DNA from 2 places in the Solwaraspora sp. WMMB335 genome. Region 2 is predicted to be linked to the other one. Evidence: predicted binding sites of a transcription regulator. Region 2 holds the regulator's gene; the other holds the start of a gene.
The links. Region 2 encodes HrcA, which represses chaperone genes, less so after heat shock. Its sites were predicted from a motif close to GGTTNGCACNCTCNNNNNGAGNGTGCNAACC; they were not measured.
Positions count from the first base shown of each region.

Region 1: groES (co-chaperone GroES) is a predicted target of HrcA. The motif match lies at 1,397-1,427, and genes of this name have one in related genera.

Region 1 is NZ_JBMHMF010000001.1:5,101,977-5,106,695, forward strand. It holds gene ybaK (Cys-tRNA(Pro) deacylase) at 1-20, opposite strand, end outside; gene ACN27F_RS22225 (THUMP-like domain-containing protein) at 46-1,350, opposite strand; gene groES (co-chaperone GroES) at 1,559-1,873, shown strand; gene groL (chaperonin GroEL) at 1,990-3,636, shown strand; gene ACN27F_RS22240 (molybdopterin-dependent oxidoreductase) at 3,884-4,719, shown strand, end outside.
Region 2 is NZ_JBMHMF010000001.1:6,398,470-6,403,188, forward strand. It holds gene ACN27F_RS27530 (enoyl-CoA hydratase-related protein) at 1-468, opposite strand, end outside; gene hemW (radical SAM family heme chaperone HemW) at 523-1,749, shown strand; gene ACN27F_RS27540 (DUF4870 domain-containing protein) at 1,807-2,400, opposite strand; gene hrcA (heat-inducible transcriptional repressor HrcA) at 2,787-3,809, shown strand; gene dnaJ (molecular chaperone DnaJ) at 3,880-4,719, shown strand, end outside.

The DNA.
Region 1 (4,719 bases), 1.3 Mb from region 2:
GGGGTCGCCGTGCCTGCCATGCCGCGCGACTCTACCGGTGCCCGGTCATCCGGTCGATGGATGTCCCGCCGGGACCGGCCGGGCGAGCAGGGCGGTGGGAGCGCCGGCCACCCGGGTCAACACCAGGCTCGCCGCGCTGCCACCGGCGCGAGGGCCTGCCGCCGGCCGCAGTCGCAGGTCACGGCGCAGCTGAGCCGGATCCAGGGCCGAGCCGCGCTTGAGGATCTCCAACCGGGTGATGCCCCGGTCGCGGACCAGCGCCCGCAACCGCTTGAGGGAGAACGGCAGTACGTCGGTGATTTCCAGACAGCGGGCGTACGGGGTCCGGGTGGCCGAGTCCGCGTAGACGTAGGCGATCGAGCCGTCGGCGAGAGCGCCGTCCACGGTGGCGGCGAACGCGGCGACGAGGTGGGACCGGACGACCGCGCCGTCCGGGTCGTACAGGTAGCGGCGGACCGGGCCGACGGCGACCGGTTCGGCGCCGTCGCCGATGAGTACGGCGGGTGGGCCGCCGGCGCGCAACAGGGTGGCCTGACGGCCGGCGGCCCGATCACCCGACCGGCCGTCGGCCATGGCGGGCGGATCGCCGGTCGTGGCCAGCGGGCCGCACCAGAAGGTCGCTTCCACCATCTCCCGGTCGACGCTGACCCACTCCGCCTGCGCGCCGGGTGGCACGAGCGAGTGGTCGATCCCGGGAGCGACCTTGAGTACGGTCCGTGGCATCTGGTCCACCAGCGAGCGGATGAAGCTCCACGGCGGGGAGTAGCTGTCCGGATCGAAAGTGCGTCGGCCGGTGGCGCCGGCACGTCGGGCCGGGTCGCAGAACGCCGCGTCGTAGCCGCGTACGTCGACCGTTGTCGCGTCCGCGCAGTCGACCGTGACCAGCTCGGCCAGGCCGGTGGCCGCGGCGTTGGCGGTGGCGAGCGCGGCCGTGCCCGGGTCGGCCTCCACGGCGTACACCCGGATGCCGGCCCGGGCGGCGGCCAGGGCGTCGGCGCCGAGACCGCATCCGAGGTCGACGAGGCTTCGTACGCCCGCGGCGTGCAGCCGGGCCGCCCGCCGGTCCGCGACGGCGGCGCGGGTCGCCTGCTCCAGCCCGGTCCGGGTGAAGAACATCCGCTCGGCCGCCGGACCGAACTTGACGACTGCCCGGCGACGCAGAGTGGCCTGGGTGAGCGCGGCGGCGGCGAGGGGAGCCGCGACGCCGGTGGCGCGCAGCGCCGAGGCTGCCGCCAACGGGTCGTTACCGGCCGCACCGTCGACCAGCGCGGTAGCGGCGACCAGGGCCTGCTCGCCGTCCGGGGTCCGCAGCGCGGCCAGTTCGTCCGGGTGCACGGCGACATTGTCCACGCTCGGCCATCGGGCTAGCACTCCGTACGGTCGACTGCTAATCTGCGATTAGCACTCTCCGGCCGAGGGTGCCAGCTCACCGGCTCGTGCCGGGGGGCGAAACGCCAGGCGGACCGGCACCCGCGACGACGGACCCGCCCGGTGGCATGAGGCAGATTGACGCCGGCTGCGTTGCGGCCGGCACAAACACCAGATACCCCAGGAGGGTATGCCCGTGACTACCGCGACCAAGGTTGCGATCAAGCCGCTCGAGGACCGGATCCTGGTCCAGGCGAACGAGGCTGAGACGACCACGGCGTCGGGCATCGTGATCCCCGACACCGCCAAGGAGAAGCCGCAGGAGGGCACCGTCCTCGCTGTCGGCCCGGGCCGTATCGACGACAAGGGCAACCGGATCCCGGTTGACGTCAACGTCGGCGACACGGTCATCTACTCGAAGTACGGCGGCACCGAGGTTAAGTACGCCGGCGAGGAGTACCTGGTGCTCTCCGCCCGCGACGTCCTCGCGGTCATCGAGAAGTGACCTACTGCCAGTGCTGACCGCCCCGGAGCCCTACCTGGGGCTCCGGGGCGTCGACCGTCGGCCGGTCTTCGGCGAGTAAGCCGGCCGGCCGACGGCTAGTGCGTGAAGGGAATGTCATGGCGAAGATCCTGAGTTTCTCGGATGACGCCCGGCACCTCTTGGAGCACGGCGTCAACGCGCTCGCGGACACGGTCAAGGTCACCCTCGGCCCGCGCGGGCGCAACGTCGTGCTCGACAAGAAGTTCGGCGCTCCGACGATCACCAACGATGGTGTCACCATCGCCAAGGAGATCGAGCTCACCAATCCGTACGAGAACCTCGGCGCGCAGCTGGTCAAGGAGGTGGCGACGAAGACCAACGACGTCGCCGGCGACGGGACCACCACCGCGACCGTGCTCGCCCAGGCGATGGTCCGTGAAGGGCTACGCAACGTGGCTGCCGGGGCCAACCCGACCGCCCTCAAGCGTGGCATCGACGCGGCCGTGCAGAAGGTCTCCGAAGCGCTGCTGGACAAGGCAGTCGAGGTGGCCGACAAGGACGCGGTCGCCCAGGTGGCGACCATCTCGGCCCAGGACGCCACCATCGGCGAAATGATCGCCGAGGCGATGGAGAAGGTCGGCCGCGACGGCGTCATCACCGTCGAGGAGGGCTCCACCCTCGCCACCGAGCTGGAGATCACCGAGGGTCTGCAGTTCGACAAGGGCTTCATCTCCCCGCACTTCGTCACCGACGCCGAAGCGCAGGAGGCGGTCTTCGAAGACCCGTACATCCTGATCACCACCCAGAAGATCTCGGCGATCGAAGAGCTGCTGCCGCTGCTGGAGAAGGTCGTCCAGGCCAGCAAGCCGCTGCTGATCGTCGCTGAGGACGTCGATGGACAGGCGTTGTCCACCCTGGTGGTCAACTCGGTCCGCAAGACGCTCAAGCTGTGTGCGGTCAAGGCACCCGGATTCGGCGACCGGCGCAAGGCGATGCTGCAGGACATGGCGATCATGACCGGCGCGGAGCTGATCGCGCCGGAGCTGGGCTACAAGCTCGACGCGGTCGGGCTGGAGTCGCTGGGCAGCGCCCGGCGGGTGGTCGTGGACAAGGACACCACCACGGTGGTCGACGGCCGCGGCCGGGACACCGAGGTCGCCGACCGGGTCGCGCAGATCCGCAAGGAGATCGAGGCGTCCGACTCCGACTGGGACCGGGAGAAGCTCGCCGAGCGGCTCGCCAAGCTCTCCGGCGGCATCGCGGTGATCAAGGCCGGGGCGGCGACCGAGGTCGAGATGAAGGAGCGCAAGCACCGCATCGAGGACGCGATCGCCGCGACCAAGGCCGCGGTCGAGGAAGGCACCATCCCGGGCGGGGGTGCGACGCTGACCCAGATCACCACGGTGCTCGCCGACGACCTCGGGTTGACCGGGGACGAGAAGGTCGGCGTGTCGATCGTGCGCAAGGCGCTCGACGAGCCGCTGCGGTGGATCGCCCAGAACGCAGGCCTCGACGGGTACGTCGTGGTCGGCAAGGTCCGCGAGTGCGCCTGGGGCACCGGCCTCAACGCGGCCACCGGCGAGTACGTCGACCTCGCCGCCGCCGGCGTCGTCGACCCGGTGAAGGTGACCCGCAACGCGGTCACCAATGCCGCGTCGATCGCCGGTCTGCTGCTCACCACGGAAAGCCTCGTGGTGGAGAAGCCGGAGAAGCCCGAACCCGCCGCAGCCGGTGGGCACGGGCACTCGCACGGCCACGGCCACCAGCACGGCCCCGGCTTCTGAGCCGGTAACCGAACCACCGTTCCACCCGAGATCCGCGCGATCGGCCCGCTGGCGGCACCGCCGCCGGCGGTTCCTGATCGCGCGGATCTTGCGTATCGTCGGCGGTGACGTAACCGGCGATAGGCTGCGGTCGGCGAACGGGCCGGCGCCCGGATGCGCTGGTGCCGCACCGCCCCCGGTACGGCGCAGCCCGGGCAACGCGTCGCCTGGGCTGGGCAGCACTGGACGCGACGGTGAGGACTCAACGGTGAGCAAGCCCCGCATACCCGGACCATCGGCGGCCCTGGTCGGCGTCACCGCCGCCGCCCTGGCTCTCGGTCTGGCCGAGCTGGCTGCCGTGTTCACCGGAGCGCGCTCCGCGCCGCTGGTCGCCGTCGGCGGCGTGGTCGTGGACACCGTGCCCGAGCCGTTGAAACAGTTCGCCATCGACGTGTTCGGCGTCCATGACAAGACCGCTCTGCTGATCGGCACGGCAGTGCTGCTGGCCGGGTTCGCCGCCGGGATCGGACTGCTGGCCGCCCGCTGGCTGGTCGCCGGTTTTCTGGGTATCGCCGGGTTCGGGCTGATCGGCGCGGTCGCGGCCGTTACCCGGCCGGACGCCGGGCCGCTGGCGGTGCTGCCCGCTCTGATCGGTTCGGCTGCCGCAGCCGGGCTGTTGTGGCTGCTGATAGCCGGCCCGTTGGCGCCGGTGTCCGCCGACGGGCCGGTGTCCGCTGACGGGCCGGTTGCGGCTGACGGGCCGGTGTCGACCGGCGCGGTGCTGCCGGGGCGTGGGGCGGGCGATCGACGACGGTTCCTGTCCGGTGTCGGCGTGACCATCGGCGTGGCCGCGGTCGCCGGCTTCAGCGGGCGTTCGCTCGCCCGACGGCGCGGCGTCGCCGATGCGCGGGCCGCCGTGGCGCTGCCGCCACCGGCCGATCCGGCGCCACCGGTACCCGCCGGCGCCGACCCACAGGTGTCCGGCCTCAGCCGGTACGTCACCGCCAACCGGGACTTCTACCGGATCGACACCGCGCTGGTCGTACCGCAGGTGGACCCGGAGACCTGGCGGTTGCGGATCCACGGCCGGGTGGCCAACCCGAT
Region 2 (4,719 bases):
GAGGTAGAGCCGTGCGGCCGCCCTGGGTTGCAGGCGGCGTAGCACGGTGGCCGAGATCACCGCCGGGACGACACCGAGACGGACCTCGGTGAAGGCGAAGGTGGCGGTCTCGGCGCAGATGGCGATGTCCGCTGCGGCGATCAGCCCGAGCCCGCCGGCCCGAGCCGGGCCGGCGATCTTGGCCACCACCGGCTTCGGACATTCCCAGACGGCTGCCAGGACGTCACCGAGCATCGCGACCGGCACCTGCCGGGAGGCGTACGCGGCCGCGGTCTCCTTCAGATCCGCCCCGGAGCAGAAGACCGGGCCGGTGTGGTCGAGCACCACCGCCCGTACCCGGGGGTCGGCTGTCGCGGTGGCCAACGCGGCCAGCAACTCGGTCATCAGCGGCGTGGACAGCGCGTTGCGGTTGGCCGGGCTGTCCAGGGTCAACGTGGCGATCCCGCCGGCGGTGGCCGTACCGATCATGGGCTGCGTGGACCTGTTGGGTCGGGGCTCGTCCATGCCGGCACACTAGTTGCCATGCCAGGTCCGCTTCCTGCCGGTGCACCGGTGCCCGCCGACGGCGCGTTGCCCCCGTCCGCTCTGACCGCCGGTGCCGGCCGGCACGGGTTCGGGGTGTACCTGCACGTGCCGTTCTGCGCGGCGCGCTGCGGATACTGCGACTTCAACACCTACACCCCGGCGGAGTTGGGTGGTGCCGTCCCGACCGGGGACTATCTGCAGGCCGTGCTGGCCGAGCTCGAACTGGCCGCCAAGGTCCTCGCACCGCAGCCGCCCCGTCGGGTCGACACCGTCTTCGTCGGCGGCGGTACGCCGACGCTGCTGCCTACCGACGATCTCGCCCGGCTGCTCGACGCGATCGACCGGACCTGGGGTCTGTCGGCCGGCGCGGAGATCACCACCGAGGCGAATCCCGAGTCGGTCACCCCCGACTCGCTGGGAGCGTTGCGCCGGGCCGGCTACACCCGGATCTCGCTCGGCATGCAGTCCGCCGCACCGGCGGTGCTCGCCGTGCTGGACCGCCGCCATACCGCCGGCCGGGCGGTGCGCGCCGCCGAGGAGGCGCGGGCTGCGGGCTTCGCGCACGTCAACCTCGACCTGATCTACGGTACGCCGGGGGAGCGCGCCGAGGACTTCGCGGCCTCGTTGGCGGCGGTGGTGGCGGCGGGTGTGGATCACGTCAGCGCGTACGCGCTGATCGCCGAGGAGGGCACCGCGCTGGCCGCCCGGATGCGTCGCGGGGAGCTGCCCTATCCCGACGACGACGTGGCGGCCGACCGCTACCTTGCGGCCGACGCCGCCCTCGGCGCGGCCGGCTTCGGCTGGTACGAGGTGTCGAACTGGGCCCGGTCGGTGTCCGGGCGGTGCCGGCACAACCTGCTCTACTGGACCGGTGGTGACTGGTGGGGACTTGGTCCGGGCGCGCACAGCCACGTCGGCGGCGTGCGTTGGTGGAACGTCAAGCACCCGGCCGAGTACACCCGCCGGCTGGCGGCCGGGCGGTCGCCGGGCCACGGCCGGGAACTGCTCACCGACGCCGACCAGCGGGTCGAGGCGGTAATGCTGCGATTGCGACTGGTCAGTGGGCTGCCGACGCACCAGCTGACACCCAGCGGCCGGGCGGCGGCCGGCCGGGCGGCGGCCGCCGGCCTGCTCGACGCGGAGGCGTTGGCCGCCGGACAGGCGATACTCACGCTGCGTGGTCGACTGCTGGCCGACGCGGTGGTCCGTGACCTGCTGCCGTGACCGGCGTGACCGGCGTGGCCCCGGGCCGGGCGAGCCGACGCCGGGGCCACGCGGGCATCACTTGATGAAGTTCGCCGACATCGGGTACTTGTAGAGGCTGCCTTCGTTGGCTTTGACGCCAGCGATGATCCCGAAGACGATCTGGATGGCGAACACCACCAGACTCGGGATGAACAGCAGGCACCAGCTGACGAACAGCATCACGAAGGCGATCGCCGACCACAGGATCTGGAAGTTGAGCGCGGCCAGCGCGTGCGCCTTCACCGTCGGCGACTGCTGGCCCTTGGCCAGGTAGGCGATCAGCGGACCGACGAAACCGAGCGGACCGAAGCTGATGAACGCGCCGAGCGCGCCGCCGAAGTGGGCGACCAGTGCCCAGGTCTTCTCGTCGTTCGTGGCATAGCCGGCCGGGGGTGGACCTCCGTACGCCGGACCGCCGGGTGGGTATCCGCCACCCGGCGGCGGGTAGCCCCCAGGCGGCGGATACCCGCCGGGCGGCGGTGGGCTCTCGCCGCCGGGCGGCGGGTGGTATCCGGGAGAGGAGGCCTCGCCCGGCATCGAGTAGGACCCTGGGGGTGGGGGCGGGGAGGTCGGATCCGGCGGAGTGCCGCCGGGGCCGTTTTCCCCTGGTGGGCGAGGTGGTTCAGTCATGTCCGACACGGTAGGGGGACGAATCAAGACATGCCAGCTAGCCCCGCCGATGATTTGCTGGCGTACGGCGATTTGTCCTGGCCGGAAGGCGGCTGCGGACCGGTCGACGGCCTGTTGCGTGAGCTTGACGTGATCGGCTGATCACACCCGGCATCGGGGTGCCAATTCTGATCATATTTGACCCTATTCGGCACCTGGTCCCGGAAACCGATCATCGCCTCACCGTCCCGGGCGACGTATGCTGGCACTCACGGCCGGCGAGTGCCAGCACCCGGACCGGGGCCCGCGCCGGTTCGTGACGCGCCGACACGATGACCCGGTCGTGACTCGGTCCGTGTCCGGCCCGGTCGGCAGTGTCGGGTTGCCGACATCGGAGGGGGTGGAAGGTGGGTCTCGACGACCGCAAGCTCGACGTGCTCCGGGCAATTGTCGAGGACTACGTCGCCACCCAGGAGCCGGTCGGCAGCAGGGCGTTGGTCGAGCGGCACCAACTCGGCGTCTCGCCGGCTACCGTTCGTAACGACATGGCAGTGCTGGAGGAGGAGGGCTACATCCGTCAACCGCACACCAGCGCCGGGCGGGTGCCGACCGACCGGGGATACCGGCTCTTCGTCGACCGGCTGTCCCGGGTCAAACCGCTCAGCCCGGCCGAGCGGCGGGCGATCGAGCGCTTCCTGGCCGGTGCGGTCGATCTCGACGACGTGGTGCACCGGACCGTCCGGCTGCTCGCCCAGCTCACCCGGCAGGTCGCCGTCGTGCAGTATCCGAGCCTGTCCCGGTCCGCTGTTCGTCACCTGGAGTTGGTGCCGATTTCGACCACCCGGCTGATGCTGGTGCTGATCGTCGACACCGGCCGGGTCGAGCAGCGGCTGGTCGAACTTCCCGCACCGATCTCCGCCGAGGATGTGACCGATCTGCGGCGGCTCGCCAACGAGAAACTCGGCGGATGTCGGCTCTCCGACACGCCGCCGCTGGTCCAGGCACTGGTCGACGAGGCGTCGCCGGCGCTGCGACCAGCGATGACTACGCTGTCCACGGTGTTGCTGGAGACTCTGGTCGAGCGGCACGAGGAGCGCATTGCGTTGGCCGGGACCGCTAACCTGGCCAGGGGGGGACTTCTCGACTTCCAAGGCTCCCTGCGTCCGATACTGGAGGCACTGGAGGAGGAGGTCATCCTGCTCAAGCTGATCGGCGAGGCCGAGCCAAGCACACTGCGGGTGCGCATCGGCGACGAGAACGAGATCGACAACCTGCGGGCCGCCTCAGTCGTCAGCACCGGATACGGCCCAGGCGCCACGATCGTGGCCGGCCTCGGGGTGCTCGGCCCCACCCGGATGGACTACCCCGGCACCATCGCCACGGTCCGAGCCGTGGCACGCTACGTCGGTGATCTGCTGGCGCAGAACTGACCGGCGAGCAAATACCGACCTACCCGGCGAACTGCACACGCGAGACTGACACATGAGGACACCAGACGCAGTGGCCAAGGACTATTACGGGATCCTCGGCGTAAGCCGGGACGCTTCCGCCGAAGACATCAAACGGGCCTATCGGAAGCTGGCCCGGCAATACCACCCGGACGTCAATCCGGACCCGGCGGCTGCCGACAAGTTCAAGGACATCACCGCCGCGTACGAGGTGCTCTCCGACGACCAGAAGCGGCAGATCGTCGACCTCGGCGGTGATCCGCTCGCCCCCGGCGGCGCGCCGGGCGGCGGCCCGGGTGGAGCCGGACCATTCGTCGGTTTCCAGGACATCATGGACGCCTTCTTCGGCGCGGCGGCCGGTTCCCGTGGGCCGCGTTCGCGCACCCGGCCGGGTGCCGACGCGATCCTTCGACTGGAACTCGACCTCGCCGAGACGGCGTTCGGCGTCGAGGCGCCGATCACCGTCGACACCGCGGTGATCTGCACGACCTGCTCCGGGGCGGGCACCGCCGCCGGCACCCATCTGGCGACCTGCGAGGCGTGCGGGGGGCGCGGCGAGGTGCAGTCGGTGCAGCGCACCTTCCTCGGCCAGGTCGTCTCGTCCCGCCCCTGCGTCGCCTGCCAGGGGTACGGCACGGTGATTCCGCACCCCTGCCCGACCTGTGGCGGCGACGGCCGGGTCCGTACCCGGCGGTCGCTCACCGTCAAGATCCCCGCCGGCGTCGAGGACGGCATGCGGATCCGGCTGGCCCAGCAGGGCGAGGTCGGACCGGGCGGCGGCACCGCCGGTGACCTGTACGTCGAGATCCACGAGCGGCCGCACGACGTCTACTCCCGCAAGGGCGACGACCTGCACTGCCGGGTCACCGTTCCGATGACCGCGGCGGCGCTG